2 linked regions of the Collimonas fungivorans Ter331 genome follow. The main gene of each other region encodes a partner of the protein of the gene in region 2 in a complex. Links are inferred from orthologs where the notes say so. Each region holds a gene or a part of one and is shown on either strand. Other genes may lie near its edges. The genes, in order: CFU_RS12550 and CFU_RS14980.

Region 1 (8,630 bases), 540 kb from region 2 along the record:
GCAACGCGCATTTGCGCCGGGCTCGATACATCCGCAAGCGCCACCTTGGCCGGCGCCAGCCAGCGCTGGCGAGGCAAGAGATGGTATACGGTCGTTTCATCCAGCACCAAGTCGGACAAGGTACACCAATAGCCGCGGCAAGCGTTTGCAGAAACACCGGGCACGGCAGCAGGATGCTGTTGGTCCTGGTAAAACAGCCAGCCCTTCATCAGCACCTGCGCCGCAACAACTGCCTCGCTCAGGTGCGGCTGGGAGGCCGGATGCTGCGACAAGGCTAGCTGATGATGCAAAAGCTTTTGCATTTTCGAACCCAGCGAGTCAGCCATGTCGCGGCCGATAAAATCATCCGCCTGCAGACTGACGCCGCTGGTTTCCAGTAAATAGAACTTGCTCGCGAACTCCCAGTGGACCAGGCCGCCGTCAAGCCGCAGCAGGAAATCGAATTCGCCTACCGTGTCGTTCTTGCTGGCCCGCACCTGCACGCTGTGCGCCACCAGCATCCGGCGCTGTTCGAAATAGAACGCCAGCAGCTTCTCCGCATACAGGCCGAGGCGGGTCGACGGCAGGCTGTCGATATGGCGGTGCAAGGCTTGCAGTTTTTCCGGCGTCTGCTCCAGTTCGGCCAGCCATGCCGCCAGGTCGGCGTCGGCATAACTGGCGACCTTTCCCTGCCATTGCGCGGCCAGGGGATCCAGCAGGTCGGGCGCATCCAGCAGCCAGGCCAACGCCCTGACGTGAGGATCGGACAGATGATTCCAGCGCTGGTGAAACTGTTGCTGGCAGGTCTGCAGGTCGGTCTGCACTACAGGGTTATTCGGCAGCGTTGGCATAGGCGCTCATGGCCAGGCACAGGTCGCTCCAGACCTTGCCTTTGTCGCCCAGCTGGCGCAGCAGGTAAGCCGGGTGATAAGTCACCACCAGCGGACGGTCGGCGTAGCGATGTACGGTGCCGCGCAGTTTCGACACCGGCGTCGCCGCATCCAGCCCGAGCAGCGACAAGGCTGCGGTCTTGCCCAGCGCAACCAGGATGGTGGGCTGTATCAGCTCGATCTGGCGCTGCAGATACGGCATGCAAGCCGCCACTTCGTCTGCCGCCGGCGGACGGTCGCGGCCGGTGCCGTCGGTGGGCCGGCATTTGACGATATTCGCGATGTAGGCGTTGTCGCCGCGCTTCAGGCCCATCGCCAGCAGGATATTGTCGAGCAGCTTGCCGGCCGGGCCGACAAACGGTTCGCCCTGGATATCCTCGTTGCGTCCCGGACCCTCGCCGATAAACAGCCATTTTGCCTTGCTGTCGCCGACGCCGAACACGGTATTCTTGCGCCCCTGGCAAAGTCCGCAAGCAGTGCAGCCGGCCACGGCCGCCTGCAATTGCGTCCAGTCCATGGCGGCCGGAGATTGCGCTGCATGGACGGCTGCCGATGGTGCGGATATGGGCTCGTCGTCGCCCCAGGCCGAGATCTCGGCCTTGTCCTGCACTGCATGCGCCACCGGTGCGGGCTGTTGCCCGTGCAGTGCCGCTGCAGGAATTTCCTCCATGGGCGCCATGTCGTCGGCTTCGATCGGCTCGGCGCTCGCCAAGCCGCCATCGCGCCGCAGCCACAGCGGGCCGAGGCCTATCTCGTCGAGGAAAACGCTACGCCTGGTCATCTCGCTCATAAAGGCAGCCTCATCACGATGGCTTCTTCGCGCTTGTCGCCAGCCGCCGGATAATAATCGCGGCGGCGGCCGATCTCGGCGAAACCGTAACGCTGGTAGATCGCAATCGCGCGCGTATTCGAGGGCCGCACTTCCAGCAGCACCGATTGCATCTGCAGCCGGCGCGCCAGCATGCACACCTGGTCGAGCAGCATCTTGCCGATGCCTTGCCGCTGCACATCCTCGCGCACGCTGATATTCAGCAGATGCGCTTCATCCAGCGCCTGCATCATGAAAAAATAGCCGAGCAGTACCTGTTCCGCATCGCGCAGTACCCAGCATTGATAACCGCTCTGGATCGAATCGACAAAATTGCCATGGGTCCAGGGATGCGAATACACGGCCTTTTCGATCGCCACCACTTCGTCCAGGTCTTCGATGCGCATGGCGGCAAATGCAAGCGGCCGCATGCCGGGCCTCGGTTGGGCGTTGGCGTTCATGTGTTCACCTTGGCGGCGCGTTCGGCGGTTGTGAGCGCGACCTTGTTACGCAAATACAAAGGCTGCGCATCCACCGCACTCAAACCGCCGCCCTGCGCCAGCGCCACGCTGCCCAGTTGAGCGACCTGGCGCGCATTCGGCATCACCGCCGGCAAGCCTGCGGCGGCGTACGGAGCCGCGGCAAACGCTTCCGGGTAGGCCGCCAGGCCGTTGCCGCAGGCTTGCAGCACGCCGCCCAGCACCGGCAAAGGCGCTACCTGCGACGGCGCCGACAGGACCGGCTCGACCACCACTTGCCAGGCATTGGCGGCGAAACGATATTGGGCCCAGTAGACCTCGCCCATGCGCGCGTCCAGCACCGCCAGCACTTCGCCGGCGCCATTCAGGTCGCGGCAAGCCTGGGCCATGGCGGCCAGCGTCACCACCGGCAGCACCGGCAGGTCGGCGCCGAACGCCAGTCCCTGCACGATGCCGCAGGCGGTGCGCACGCCGGTGAAGGAGCCGGGGCCGACGCCGAACGCCAGCGCATCGCACTGTGCCAGGCTGATGCCGGCCTCGGCCAGCAACTCTTGCACCATCGGCAGGATGGCAAGCGAATGAGTCTGGACGCCCGCCGATTCGCGGGTAATCACATGGCCGTCGCGCAGCAAGGCGGCGGAGGCCAGTTCGGTAGATGTTTCAATGGCAAGAATGGTCTGCATGGGCCGTATTTTACCGCGCTCGACGCTGCTTCGGCTGCACTCCGCGCGATTGAGTGGGCCAATGAGCGGACCAATCCAGCCGCAAGTACCCCGCGAACTCTGAAACCACGGGTATTCAAGCAGAATCCGGCGCACTCACTGTAAAATATCGCGAATGCTGATCCTCACTCTCGATAACGACAACCATCAGGAACTTGCCGCCACCCTGGCCGACGACGGCTGGGTCGCAGCCTGCCTGTGCGCAGCCTGGTGCGGCAGCTGCCGGGAGTATTTCGCTAATTTCACGGCGCTGGCGCAACGCCACCCGCAAGTGCAATTCGTCTGGATCGACATCGAAGACCAGGCGGAGCTGGTCGGCGACCTGGATGTCGACAATTTCCCTACCCTGCTGATACAGCGCGGCGATGTGGTGGCGTTCCTGGGTCCGGTTGAAATGGACCTGCGCCTGGCTGAAAGAATCCTGCTGGCGCAGATGGAGAAGAACCTGCCCGAACTGCAGGCCGAAGCCTTGAGCAGCGCCGAGCGACGCCATTGGCAGCTGGAAGCCAATTTACTGCGGCGCCTGGCGGATATCTAGGATGCCAGCCACGGCTAGGATGCCAGCCACGGATCGCAATCCGGATGCGGAAACTGCGCCATCATGAAATCGACAAAACTGCGCACCTTGGCCGACAGCAGGCGCCGGCTCGGGTAGACCAGGCGCACCGCCACCTTGTTGATCTGGTGGTCGGGCAGCACCCGCACTACCCGTCCCGCCACCATATCGTCGCCCAGCGTATACGAGGTGCGCATGGCGATGCCCATCCCCGCCAGCAAGCATTGGCGCAGCAAATCGGTATTGTTCGACATGACCTTGCTGGTGATCGGAATAATCGAAGCGCCTTCGGCCGACTGGAAAGTCCAGTGGTGGCGCAAATGTTCCATCGAAAAATTGAGGCAGGAATGCTGGGCCAGCTCCTCGGGCGTCTGCGGCACGCCATGTTCGGCGATATAAGCCGGCGAGGCGCACAGCAGCACTTCGGCGATGCCAAGCTGGCGCGCCACCATGCTGGCGTCGAATTTCTGGTTGACTGAAAAGATGCCGAGGTCGAAACCCTCTTCGATCAGGTCGACGGTGCGGTCCGACAAGGTCACGTCCAGCCGCACATCGGGATACTGTTTCGAATACAGCGGCAGCAGGCGCGCCAGCTGGGTCTGGCCGAAACCGATCTGGGAATAGATGTGCAAGGTGCCTGCAGGCTTGGTCGACAATACGGAAGCGGCGGCTTCCGCCTCGTCGATTTCATCCAGGATCTGGCGCACCCGCTCCAGGTAGGCCTGGCCCGGCTCGGTCAACGCCATGCGGCGCGTCGAACGGTGCAGCAGGCGGATCCCAAGATGGTTTTCCAGATCGGCCACCAGCCGCGTGACCACCGCATTCGACATGTCCAGCACCTGGGCCGCGGCGACAAAGCTGCCTTGCTCCACCACCTTCGCAAATACCCGCATTGACTGCAAGCGATCCATATTATTCTTTCATCCTATCTTAGGCTGCGGCCCTGCTCGACAAAGCCACAACGGCGACCACCAAGGCCAGTGCACTAAGGCCCAGCGCCAGTCCGCACAATAGGCTGGCGCGCCGCAATCTTGCATCGGCTTGCTGCGCTGCTTGCCGCATTTCCTGTTCAAGCAAAGGCAGCGCGGTCTGGAGCTGCTCGGCGAGCGCCTTGATGTCGCCCAGATTCTGCAGCGACGCCGCCTGCAGCTCGCTCACCTGCTGCTGCAGGATCTGCAGCTGGCTCTCTTCCGTATTTCCTTTGCGCCGGGTGAACACCGGCGCCGCGACGGAAATGATATCGCTGATATACGGCAGCACTGCTTTTGTTACTGACAACCATGTCGACATGCACTACCCTCCGGATTCTTTTCTTTGCTATTGGAATATCTGTGCATCGGCAGCCGTGGTATCGCCCGGGCGCAACAGGCGGCCGGCGGCGATCGTGATGGTCTGGCGGCACTGCATGGCGATCGAGGTATCGTGCGTCACCAGCACCAGGGTTGAGCCGCGCTCCTGGTTGAGGTCGAACATCAGCTGGATAACCGCATCGCCGGTAGCCGCATCGAGGCTGCCGGTGGGTTCGTCGGCGAACAAGAGCGGCGGCTCGGTCACGAAAGCGCGCGCCAGGGCCACTCGCTGCTGCTCGCCGCCAGACAGGTATTTCGGATAGTGTTGCAAGCGCGTCGCCAGGCCGACCCGCTCCAGCTTGGCTTGCGCCTTCTCTTTCGCGTCCTTGTCGCCGCGCAGCTCGAGCGGCAGCATGACGTTTTCCAGTGCGCTCAAATGGCTCAGCAACTGGAAAGACTGGAATACAAAACCGAGCTTTTCCTTGCGCAAGCCGGCCCGGCCGTCTTCATCCAGGGCAAAGATATCGCTGCCGTCGATATGCACGGTGCCCGAGGACGGCGTATCGAGGCCGGCCAGCAAGCCCAGCAAGGTCGACTTGCCGGAACCGGAAGCGCCGACAATCGCCAGCGTAGTGCCGCCCTGGACGTTAAAATTGATATCATCGAGAATTACCAGCTCGCCGCTGGCGTCGGCAACCCGCTTGGTCAAGCGCTGGACGTCTATGGCCGGGGCCGTTGCAGGTTTAACAGAAGAGGACTGATGCATGCAGATTATCGACTCCGGGTTGGGGAATGGTTTTCAGAACTTGACCGAGGGCTGGCGCCGTAAAATCGCCGGCCACCTGCGGCTGGCCATCCTGCTGCTTGGCCTGCTCAGCCTAGTATGGACGAACAATGCCTATTCTGCATCAAAATCGATACTGGTGTTAGGCGACAGCCTTTCCGCCGAATACGGACTGGCGCGCGGCAGCGGCTGGGTCGCCTTGCTGCAGCAGCGCCTGAAAGCGGAAAATATCGACGGCAGCGTGGTCAACGCCAGCATTAGCGGCGAAACCAGCAGCGGCGGCAAGACGCGCCTGCCGGCCCTGCTGCAGCGCCGGCCGGATATCGTCATCATCGAACTGGGCGGCAACGACGCCCTGCGCGGCTTGCAGCTGAGCGCTACCGAAAGCAACCTGCGGGCAATGATCGGCGCGGCCCAGCAAGCCAAGGCCAAGGTCTTGCTGGTGGGCATGCGGATTCCGCCCAACTACGGCCGCGACTACACCGAAAAATTCTTTTCGCTGTATGCAACGCTGGCCAAGCAAAACAAGGTGCCGCTGATTCCGTTTCTGCTGGACGGTGTGGCGGACAAGCCGGAACTGTTCCAGGCCGACCGCATCCATCCGGTCGCCCAGGCCCACCCGATCATGCTGAACAATGTCTGGACCGGATTGAAGCCCTTGCTGGCCAAATAGCATGCGACGCGCGTGAAATGTCGAGGGAACAAATCGCCGCATTCAAGGCGATCTTCCACGACAACCACCGCCTCTTGCAGAAACTGAACCAGCGCGACGTGAGCGAAGAATAATAAAAAAATGCCCATCCCGCTTGCGCCGGATGGGCATTTTTCAGATCAGCCAGGCTAATCAGTTCTGCGTCAGTTTTGCTTGGTGCCGTCGTCAGCCGGTGATGCGGTCACGACCGGCTTCAGGATCTTGACCTTGGCTTTCTCTTTCAGCACGTCCACGTAGGCCAGCATTTCCTGTTGCGCCAGGACGCCGGTGATCTGCTGCTGTTCGGCAGTGCGCCGGGCCTGGTCCTGCGCCGCCGGCTGGCCGACCTTGGCGATCCGGTACAAGCCGTAGCCCTGCTGCGGCAGCACTACGCCGACAAAGGCAGGCAGCTTGTTGACATTGGCCTTCATCACCGCCTCAAATCCGGCAGGATTGATGCCCTGGTTCTTTACCCGCGACACGGTCTGCGTTGCGCCGAAACCGCTGCCGCTGTCTTGCGCGCGCAAGGCAGCCAGCTTTTCTTCGCCGGCTTTCTTGGCCAGTGCAGCTTCTTCCGTGCGGGTGACCTTGTCGGTGATAATTGCCTTGACCTCTTCAAACGAACGCTTGGTCACTGGCTTGTATTCGGTGACATGGCCGGCGATAAACGTGTTCGGCGCGATCTCGACCGCTTCGGTGTTGTGCTTGTTCTTCAGCGACTCGTCGGAATACAGTGCAGTCAGGAATTTCTGGTTGTTGTAGGGAGCGGCGGCTGCGGCAGGATTCGGCTGGCGGCCGAGGTTCGCGGCCGACTGGATCTGCAGGTGCAGCTTGTCGGCAACCGGCTTCAGGCTGTCGGCCTGTTCATACACCGTGTTGCTGAAAGCTTCCGCCAGTTCCGTGAATTTGCGTGCTGCCAGCTGCTTCTTGATCTCGGCGCCGATATCCGCCTTGACTTCGTCCAGCGGCTTGACCACCGCTGGCTTGATGCCGGTCAGTTCGATGATGTGATAACCGAAATCGGATTGCACCAGGTCGCTGATCTCGCCCTGCTTCAGCTTGCTGGCCGCATCTTCGAAAGGCTTGACCATGCTGCCGGCGCCGAAATAACCGAGATCCCCGCCCAGCTCGCCGGAAGCGGTATCCTGCGAATTCGCCTTGGCGATTTTCGCAAAATCGGCCGGCGTCTTGCGCACTTGGGCCAGCAGGCCTTCCGCCTTGGCCTTGGCGGCAGCTTGCTCGGCGGCCGGCGCATCTTTTTTCACGGCGATCAGGATGTGGCTGGCGCGGCGTTCTTCCGGCACCGTATAGCGGGCGACATTCTGGTCATAATAGGATTTGATGTCGGCATCGCTGACCGTTACCTGGGCAGCAACCGCGGCGCTGTCGAGCAGGACGTAGTCGGCCTTGATCTGTTCGGGGATTTCGAATTCCTTGGCGTTCCTGACGTAATAGTCCTGCAGCATGGCGTCAGTGACTTTCACTTGCGCGGCATAGTCGGCAGTCTTGAACAGCAGTTCCTGCACGTCGCGTTCCTGGTCGTTGATGTCAGACAAACGCATGGCTACCGTTTTAGGCGTAAACGCCGTGGTCTGCACCGCGCCGTTCAGTTGCTGCATCGCCATATCCTGGCGCAGGCGCGCCTCGTACATGGTCGGCGTCATGCCCTGCGCCGCCAGCAAGGCCTTGTAGCGCTCGTTGTCGAACTTGCCGTCCGCGCCGTGCAATTCCGGCACGCCCATGATGGCTTGCTGCAAACTCTGGTCGGATACCGACAGATGTTCGCTGCCGACCGCGGCAACCAGCACGCGCTGCGCGATCAGGTTGTCCAGCACGCCTTGCTTGGCTTGCGGCGTCTCGACCATCTTCGGGTCGAAACGGTCGCCGAACGCCTGGCGCATGCGGTCCATCTGCTGGCGCAAGGCGGCATCCCAGTCTTGCTGGGTGATCGGCTGGCCGGCGACTTTCGCCACCGTGTTGGCGCCGTCGCCAAAGCTGCTATAGCTTTGCAGCCCGACCAGTGCAAACGAAGGGATGATCAAGAGCAGCAACAAGAACTGCATCAAGCGCTGATGGGTACGGACAAATTCAAACATGGTCTGCCAATCAAGATCAAAAAGGAAGGCTGCAATAAGAAGGCTGCATTACAAACCGGACGTACATAAGAAAAAAGGCGAACTCTCGTTCGCCTTTTTTGTATTTTGGCGGAGTGGACGGGACTCGAACCCGCGACCCCCGGCGTGACAGGCCGGTATTCTAACCAGCTGAACTACCACTCCTAAAACTGCTTACAAATCTCAGTTGACCTCGAAAACCTACTGCGCGGCCCAATCTCGGTACTGCGATGCTCACCGTGCTTTCGCACGCCTCCGCTTCTCCTACCGACCTTGGGTCGCTCGCTACGGTTTTGCAAGGCCCACTTATTTGGCGTT
Region 2 (8,862 bases):
ATCGACAAAGGCCTGGCCCTGCTCGACGGCCAGCCGATGGCGGCGCATGTCGTCGCGCGCCTGGCGCCGCAGGTGAACAGCCTGATCATCAACGCCAACCGCAACCAGGACAGCTACGCGGCGTTCGGCGCGCCGGTCTGGCCCGATGAGCAGCCTGGCTTCGCAGGCCCGCTAGCGGGCCTGCAGGCCGGCCTGCGCCACTGCGCTACGCCCTACCTGGCGACCGCCCCCTGCGACTCGCCCTACCTGCCGCATGACCTGGTGCAGCGCCTGGCGCAAGCACTGGCCAGCGCCGGCGCCGACCTGGCGGTGGCCTCCACCCGCGAAGGCAGCGACCAAGACATCTGGCCGCAGCCGGTATTCATGCTGCTGAAAACCGCTTTATTGACCGACCTCAATGACTACCTGCAGGGCGGCGGGCGTAAGATGGAAACCTGGTACCGCCGCCTCAACTATTGCGAAACGCTGTTTACCGATGCCGACGCCTTCCGTAACATCAATACCCGAGAACAGTTACTACAGCGATAATGCAAACGCAATGACCAACCTGAATATCCGTCCCGCCAAGCCATCCTTGTCCGAACTGACCAGCTGCCTGTCGGACTACGATCCGGACGCCATGCCGGTAAGGCAGGCGCAGGCCATCATCAGCGATTGCATCACGCCAGTCACTGCGATCGAAAAAGTGGCGCTGCGCAGCGCCCTCGACCGCGTGCTGGCCAGCGACATCATCTCGCCGATCGACGTCCCGGCGCACGACAACTCGGCCATGGACGGCTATGCCTTCAACTCGGCCGACCTGCGCAGCGATGCCGATACCGTGCTGGCGGTGGCCGGCACCGCCCACGCCGGCCGCGCCTACCTGGGAGCGGTCGCCAGCGGCCAGGCGGTGCGGATCATGACCGGCGCCCTGATGCCGGACGGGCTCGACACTGTCATCCCGCAAGAATTTGTCAGCCCCGGCAGCGCGGCAGGTTTCGTCACCATCCCGGCCGATGCCGTCAAACCCGGCGCAAATCGCCGCCTGGCCGGCGAAGACCTGAAAGCCGGCAGCGCCGCGATTGCCCAGGGCCGCATCCTGCGCCCCGCCGACCTCGGCTTGCTGGCCTCGCTCGGCATCGCCGAGATCCCGGTAAGGCGGCGTCTGCGCGTGGCGTTTTTCTCGACCGGCGACGAACTGCGCTCGGTGGGTGAAGTGCTGGATCCCGGCTGTGTTTACGATTCCAACCGCTACACCTTGTACGGCATGCTGCAGCGGCTGGGCTGCGACATCATCGACATGGGCGTGGTCGGCGACGATCCGCAGGCGCTGGAAAGCGCATTTCGCAGCGCTTGCGAGAATGCCGACGCCATCATCACTTCCGGCGGCGTCTCGGTCGGCGACGCCGACCACACCAAGCAGATGATGGCGCAGCTGGGCGACGTCGCCTTCTGGAAAATCGGCATGCGCCCGGGCCGTCCGCTAGCGTTCGGCAGCATTACGTCGGGCGGCAAGCAAGCGCTGTTCTTCGGCCTGCCCGGCAATCCGGTGGCGGTCATGGTGTCGTTTTACTTTTTCGCGCGCGAGGCTTTGCTGCAGCTGATGGGCGCGCAGGTCGCCCCGTTGCCGCTGATGCGCGCCACGGCGGCCGTCGCCATCCGCAAGCGCCCGGGACGCACCGAGTACCAGCGCGGCATCCTCAGCATGAACGACAGTCAGTGGAGCGTGCGCCCTACCGCCGCCCAAGGCTCAGGCATCTTGCGTTCGATGGCGGAAGCCAACTGCATGATCGTGCTGGCGCATGAACAGGGCGGCGTCGCCGCCGGCGATGCGGTCGAGGTGATCCTGTTCGATGGCCTGATCTAAGGACGCGCATGGAATTCCGCGCTGCCCATATCGAAGACGCCGACGCCATCACCGCGCTGATCCACTGCTTTGCACATGAATTCCTGGCCACGCCTGGCGGCAAGGGCGCCGAAGGTTTTTTCGAATCCGTCTCGGCAGCCGCCGTAAGAGGATATATTCCCGATCCGCGCTATCAGTACCACCTGGCTTTTGAAGACAACGTACTCGCGGGATTTATCGCACTGCGCGACCGCAGCCACCTGTGCCATCTGTTTGTCGCCCGGGATTTTCAACGCCGCGGTCTGGCCAGGCAGCTTTGGCAGACAGTGAAAACAGCAACCGCCGCGCTCGGGACCATCGACGCATTTACGGTCAACTCCTCGCCTTTCGCGCAGCCTGTCTATGAGCGCTTCGGCTTCGTCAAAACCGGCCCACAAGTTGAAATGCATGGCATATGCTTTGTGCCGATGCGTTTGTCCCTCAGCTAAAACGCTGAACAACGAAATACTCCGACGATCTCAAACCCTGCTGCGCGTCATCGCGGAGCTCACAATCGAGAGAGCGTGGCCTGATCACGCTCTCCTCCAAAATATTTTTGCAAACACTCGTTGAAAACCTGGTTATCGAGCGTAGCTTCGGCGAACAAGGTCATCGAGGATTGAAACTTCATGTAGTCGGGAAAACCGAAAATATCTTCTATCGAGCGCCCGTCCACACCCGCAACCAGCCGGCAGCATTCCCGCAGGCGCGGCCCCAGCAGCGGATGCTCAAGGTACGCCCGCGCTTCTCCAAGCGATGAGATCGCATACCTGGCCGCCGTGGCGCTGTGTCCCAGTCCTTCAATCTGAGGAAAAACAAACCACATCCAATGGCTCCGCTTGCTGCCCTGGCTCAATTCTTCGCGTACGATATCGAAGACCGGCTGGTGGGCCGCTACAAAGCGTTGCAGATTGTATTGATCGCTCACGTCTTTCTTCCATCGAAAGGAAAAACCCCATGATCTCTCATGTTTTTGTCGGCGTCGCCGATTTTCAGCGCGCGTTCGGCTTCTATTCCGCCATCATGGAAGTCCTGGAGCTGCAGCTCAAATTCTGCGACGCGGACAAACCGTGGGCGGCCTGGATGGCCAGCGGCAAGGCGCGCCCCCTGTTCATCATCGGCGCTCCCTATAGCGGCGCGGCCGCTGCCGGCAACGGCCAGATGATCGCTCTGCTCGCTCCGACGCGCACCGCCGTCGACAAAGCCTACGCTGCGGCCTTGCGCAACGGCGGATCCTGCGAAGGCGCGCCCGGGCTGCGCCTGGAATATCATCCGGATTATTACGGCGCCTATTTCCGCGATGCAGATGGCAACAAGCTTTGTGTCTGTTGCCACGACGCTGTGGCTTAAAGTTAAAAACCGTCGCGCGCGGTCTCCATGTCAAAGCAGGCCATCAATTCACATTGATGGCCTGCAAAAAATACTGCATTGATTTACGTCCGGCTGCTGTCTTCAGAACGTGGAGCACTGGAACAAGCCAGGATGCCCGAAGCAGGTGGTAGTTGCCGGGTAACGTTCGGTATTGTCTTTTGTGTCGAGCCGCAGCACGCAACTGCGCCATTCATTGCTATTGCTTTTATACCCCAGTCTTTCGCAAGCCGGGCCATAGATGCGCATCATCTGGTCGACGTCGCGCTGTGCCTGGGCGGCGCGTTCGGCATCCGTGGCGCAACCGGCCAGCATGGCGACCGCGGCCAAAATTATGAGCGTACGCATGATCAACTCCTTTTCTTTCGGGCCTGTTCAGCAAACTTCGGTTTTCTGTTTTCCGCAGGCAAATGTGCGGGTATCCAACACCCGGCGGCGCATGCTGTGCACATAGTATAGGACAGAGCTTATTGCTCCACTATTTCCAATCATGCATAGTTGCTACCAGATGTAACCGTCCCGATCCCGGCCGGCAAAAAATTCAGGATGCGGCTTGTTTAGTGAAATACTGCTTCAGCTTTCGTCGTCCGGCGCCAATTCCGGCTCTTTGCCCAGCAGCAGCTGTGCGGCATCGCTCGGCAAGGCCTCCACCGATTTCAGCTTGCGCGCCATCTGGCGGCTGCGCACTTCGGCCTGGTCGATATTCTTGGCGGCCCGTTCCAGGGTCAGCTTGGTGGCCGCCAGCACGTCGCCGAACTTGCCGAATTCGGTCTTTACCGCGCCCAGCACTTGCCATACTTCGGATGAACGCTTCTCCAGCGCCAGCGTCCTGAATCCCATCTGCAAGCTGTTCAGCAAGGCCGACAAGGTCGACGGCCCGGCGATGCTGATGCGGTGCACGCGCTGCAATTCGTCGGCGAGGCCGGAACGGCGCATGACTTCGGCGTACAGGCCTTCGGTCGGCAGGAACAGGATGGCGAAGTCGGTGGTCAGCGGCGGCGACAGGTATTTCTCGGCGATGGTCTTGGCTTCGCCGCGCACCGCGCGCTCCAGTTCGCGCGAGGCTACGGCTACGCCTTCGGCATCGGCGCGGTCGGCGGCCTCGGCCAGGCGCTCATACTGTTCTTTCGGGAACTTGGCGTCGATCGGCATCCACACCGGCGTGCCGCCGTCGTCGTTGCCGGGCAACTTGATGGCGAATTCGACCCGTTCGCCGCTGCCGGGAACGGTTTCCACATTCTTCGCGTATTGTTCCGGCGTCAGCACCTGCTCCAGCAGCATTTCCAGCTGTACTTCGCCCCAGGTGCCGCGCGTCTTGACGTTGGTCAGCACCCGCTTGAGGTCGCCGACGCCGATCGCCAGCTGCTGCATCTCGCCCAGGCCCTGGTGGACTTTTTCCAGGCGGTCGGAAACGATCTTGAACGACTCGCCCAGGCGCTGCTCCAGCGTTGCATGCAGTTTCTCATCCACGGTCTTGCGCATTTCTTCCAGGCGCAAGCCGTTGTCGTTTTGCAGGTCCTTGATCTTCGCTTCCAGCGTGGCGCGTACTTCCGCCATGCGCTGCGCATTCGATTCGGTCAGCGCCGCCAGCGTCTGGTTCAGCGTATCGCCGAAGCGCTGCAGCGACTGCGCCTGTTCCTCCCGATTGGTCTGCGCCTGCTGGTTCATCGCCAGCCGCATGCTGTCGAGCTGCTGGGCGTTGGTTTCGTTGAGCTTGACCAGTTGCTGGGCAAAAGTGTCGATCTGGTTGTTCTGCAAGGTGGCGACGCTGGTCATCTGCGCCGCCAGGGTCTGCTGCAGCTGGCCGAAACTGCTGCCCAGTTCCTGCCGCATGCCCTGGGCGCTGGTCTGCACCTCGCTGCGCAGTTCGCGCTGCTGGCGCTCGCCAATATCTTGTTGATGGCGCTGCAGGTCGTTTTGCAGCTGCGTCAGCTGTTGCGCGGGATCGGCGCCGCGCGAGCTGCGCAGGATGGCGATGATCTGCAGCACGATAAGAACGGCGGCGACGGCAAGCAGGATGAGCAGTTCGGTTGATGTCATGTATTCTTCGATAAGCTAAAAATGGATTGCGGTGAAATCACGGCTGGGCGTCTGCCTTGTTGCGCATCCAGTCCGCAGTCTGGAAGAAGGATGTCAGCAAATGCTCCTGCAGCCTTTCCTCCATGCCGACATCCTGCATCGCCAGCGCCATGCAGCGCAGCCACTGGTCGCGTTCCGGCGTCGCGATCGCATACGGCAAATGGCGCGCGCGCAGGCGCGGATGGCCGAAGCGTTCTATGTACAAATCGGGACCGCCGCTCCAGCCGGTCAGGAACCAGTAAAACTTGTCGCGCGAGCCGTCGAGCGTGGTCGGATGCAGGGCCCGGATCACGGAAAATTGCGGCTCCAGGTCCATCAGGTCGTAGAAACGGTCGACCAGTTCGCGCAGCTTGCCGGCGCCGCCTATCATGTCGTAGAGGCTGGCCTGCTGTTGCGCCGGCTCGCTGGCGGCAGTGGTGTGTTCTGTAGTCATAGGGAAGAATGGTAACGTAAGCCGCCATTATCCCCGAATTGACATAACCAGGCTCAGGCTTCGCGCAAGGTCTGCAACGGCGGCTGGTTCAATACATGGCGCAGGCCGACCCAGCCGCCGGCAAACGTGCAGGCGGCGCCGATCGCCATCCCCGCCAGCCATACCAGCGGGCTGAAGGTCCAGGTAAAGCTGAACACATAGTGCGCCAGGGCCCAGCCGGTTGCCGCCGCGCCGCTGGCCGCCAGGAAACCGGCCAGGCTGCCGATCAGGGCGAACTCTATCCATTGCGATTGCGACAACTGCTTGCGGGTGGCGCCCAGCGCGCGCAGCAGGCCGGCTTCGCGGGTGCGTTCGTCTTGCGAGCCGACCAGCGCCGCATACAGCACCAGCGCGCCGGACAGCAGGGTAAACAGGAAAAGGAATTCGACCGCCGCCACCACTTGGTCGATCACGCCCTGGATCTGCTTGATGACGCTGCCGATATCGACCACCGTCAGGTTGGGAAAATCGCGCGTCAGCTGGTTGCCGAAATTGATGTGCGCATCCGGCAAATTGAAAGCGGTGATCCAGGTTTGCGGCATCTCGGCCATCAGCTTGGGGTTAAGGATGACAAAAAAATTCACCCGCATCGAACCCCACTCCAGCTTGCGCAGGCTGGTGACCGGCGCCGTCACCAGCTGGCCGGCGATGTCGAACTGCAGCTTGTCGCCCAGTTTCAGGTTCAGGGTCTTGGCCAGGCCTTCTTCGACCGAGGCTTCGGGCCGGCTATCGTCAAACCAGCGGCCGGCGGTCAGCGTATTCTGCGCCGGCAGCTGGTTCATGGTGGACAGGTTGAATTCGCGGTCGACCAGCCGCTTGGCGCGGTCGTCCGGATAGGTATCGGCGGTGATCGGCTTGTCGTTGACCTGGGTCAGGCGGCCGCGGATCATCGGAAACAGCTGCGGCTGGGCGATGCCGGCCGCCTGCAGGCGTTGCGTGATGTCGGCGCGCTGGTCGTCCTGGATATTGATGACAAAACGATTTGGCGCGTCAGCCGGGGTAGCCTGGCGCCAGGCGCCGACCAGGTCGCCGCGGATCACCGTCAGCAGCAGCAAGGCCATCAAACCCAGCGACAAGGCGACGATCTGGACGACGGTGGCCACCGGCCGCCGCTGCAGCGCGGTCAGCGCAAAACGCCAGCTCGGATGTCGCGACAGGCCGCGCACATGGCGCGATCCCTTCAACGCCAGCCAGCCGAGCAAGGCGAACAGGCCGAAACCGCCCAGGAAGCCGAGCGCAGTCAGCAAGCCCAGCTTGATGTCGCCAGCCTGCCACAACAGCAGGCCGATAAATGTCAGCGTCCCGAGCCCATAAGTGGCCAGCACCAGCGCTTGCGGCGCATCCTGTTCGCGCCGGATCACGCGGTTATGCGGCACGTTGCGCAGCTGCAGGACCGGCGGCAAGGCAAAACCGACCAGCAGCAGCAAGCCGGTGACCAGGCCTTGCACCGCAGGCATCACGCTGGCGGGCGGCAAGTCGCTGGCGACAAACTTGCCCAGCAAATCCAGCAGCATGAAATGCGCGCCGAAACCCAGCGCGACGCCGATCAGGCTACCGGCCAGGCCGACCAGCAGGAATTCCAGCAAATACAGTTGCGTCACCTGGTTCTGCGTCAAGCCGAGACAGCGCAGCATGGCGCAGGCATCCAGGTGGCGCAACATGAAACGGCGCGCCGCCATCGCCACCGCGACCGCCGCCAGCAAAGCCGACAACAGGCCGACCAGCGACAGGAACTGCTGGCCGCGATCGAGCGTGGCGCGCATTTCAGGACGGCCGTTTTCCAGGCCTTCGATGCGCACACCCTTGAGGTTTTCGCGGCTGATGTCGCTTTCCACCCATTGCTGGAAATCCTGCACCTGCTGCGGTTCGCCCGCCAGCAGCAAACGGTAGATCACGCGCGAGCCGTCCTGCACCAGGTTGGTGGAGGCCAGGTCGGCCATGGACAGCATCACGCGCGGCGCGAAGTTGATGAAACCGCTGCCGCGGTCGGGCTCGATCATCAGGACTTTGGCTATCTTGAAAGTGCGGTCGCCCAGCTTGAGCGGATCGCCCACCGCCAGATTGAGCGCGGTCAACATGTTGGCGTCCAGCCATACCGTGCCTGCCGCCGGGATTTCCCGGGTAGTCACATCAGCGCCGCCCAGCTTGTCTGCGACCACCAGGCTGCCGCGCAGCGGATAGCCGGCGCTGACCGCCTTGAGCGAAGCCAGCTGCGACCTGGTGCTGTCGCCTTCGCCGGCGATGGCCATGCTGGGGAATACCACCGTGTCGGCCAGGGTCAGCCGGCGCCGTTGCGCCTCGCTGCGCCAGCCGGGGCTGATGCGCTGGTCGCCGGAAATCAGCAGGTCGGCGCCCAGCAGCTGGTGCGCATCGCGGCTCAGGCCGGCGCGCATCCTGTCTACAAAAAAACCGACCGCCGACAAGGAGGCGACGGCCACGATCAGTGCTATCAGCAAGAAACGTAATTCGCCCGCGCGCCAGTCGCGGCGGGTCATGCGTATGGACTGCAGAAAGATCATGTAGCAAGCCTTTGGAAAACCCAGCGCAGGCCGCGCCACAACTTGGGCAGCAGCCAGATCGCAAACAGGAAAAACAGGATCAGGAAGGCAAACAGCAGCCAGGGATGGAAAAACGCCGCCCACAGGCCGCCCAGCACGGTGGCGTCTTCGGCAAACGAAGCGGTCCAGTTGCTCAGCGGTTCCGGCGTGGTGTTGATCATGGCGCGGCTGCCGGCCTTGGTGGCATGGGCGCCCAGCGCAAACGTGCCGCCGATCAGCGCCGCGATCGTGGTCCAGGCCGGATCCATGTGGCCCATGGCGGCCACCGCCAGGATGGCGCCGGCCGGAATCCGGATAAAGGTGTGGACCGCGTCCCAGACCGAATCGAGGCCGGGAATCTTGTCGACCAGGAACTCGATGGCGCCCAGCAAACCGGTGACGCCTATCACCCAGGGCGATTCCAGCACCTGCAGCGCCTGCGGCAGGTCGATCCAGCCCAGGCGGCCGAACCAGCCGGCGATGAACAGCGCCATGTACAGGCGGATGCCGCTGGCCCAGGACAAACCGCCGGCAAGCGCAGC

Evidence for each region.
Region 1: the proteins of CFU_RS14980 (region 2) and CFU_RS12550 are in contact, whole or in part, in a cryo-EM structure (PDB 9GE8), measured with the Escherichia coli proteins. The link is inferred for Collimonas fungivorans Ter331 from one-to-one orthologs.

The regions. Positions count from the first base shown.
Region 1 is NC_015856.1:2,891,887-2,900,516, forward strand. What follows is about bases 3,621-6,539. They hold CFU_RS12550 (ABC transporter ATP-binding protein), read right to left. Parts: upstream 5,490-6,539; coding sequence 4,752-5,489; downstream 3,621-4,751. Other genes in these bases: CFU_RS12540 (LysR family transcriptional regulator), read right to left, coding at 3,621-4,345; CFU_RS12545 (hypothetical protein), read right to left, coding at 4,365-4,724; CFU_RS12555 (arylesterase), read left to right, coding at 5,488-6,180; CFU_RS12560 (SurA N-terminal domain-containing protein), read right to left, coding at 6,363-6,539. In the rest of the region: CFU_RS12515 (DUF1853 family protein), read right to left, coding at 1-830; CFU_RS12520 (uracil-DNA glycosylase), read right to left, coding at 811-1,659; rimI (ribosomal protein S18-alanine N-acetyltransferase), read right to left, coding at 1,656-2,138; tRNA (adenosine(37)-N6)-threonylcarbamoyltransferase complex dimerization subunit type 1 TsaB, read right to left, coding at 2,135-2,839; CFU_RS12535 (thioredoxin family protein), read left to right, coding at 2,994-3,416; more of CFU_RS12540, read right to left, coding at 3,431-3,620; more of CFU_RS12560, read right to left, coding at 6,540-8,294.
Region 2 is NC_015856.1:3,427,829-3,436,690, forward strand. The notes cover bases 5,549-8,699. They hold CFU_RS14980 (ABC transporter permease), read right to left. Parts: upstream 8,300-8,699; coding sequence 5,798-8,299; downstream 5,549-5,797. Other genes in these bases: CFU_RS14975 (group II truncated hemoglobin), read right to left, coding at 5,549-5,681; CFU_RS14985 (DUF4126 domain-containing protein), read right to left, coding at 8,299-8,699. Also shown: molybdenum cofactor guanylyltransferase MobA, read left to right, coding at 1-528; gephyrin-like molybdotransferase Glp, read left to right, coding at 539-1,846; CFU_RS14950 (GNAT family N-acetyltransferase), read left to right, coding at 1,855-2,313; CFU_RS14955 (DUF1810 domain-containing protein), read right to left, coding at 2,373-2,792; CFU_RS14960 (VOC family protein), read left to right, coding at 2,822-3,214; CFU_RS14965 (hypothetical protein), read right to left, coding at 3,317-3,580; DNA recombination protein RmuC, read right to left, coding at 3,806-5,272; more of CFU_RS14975, read right to left, coding at 5,310-5,548; more of CFU_RS14985, read right to left, coding at 8,700-8,862.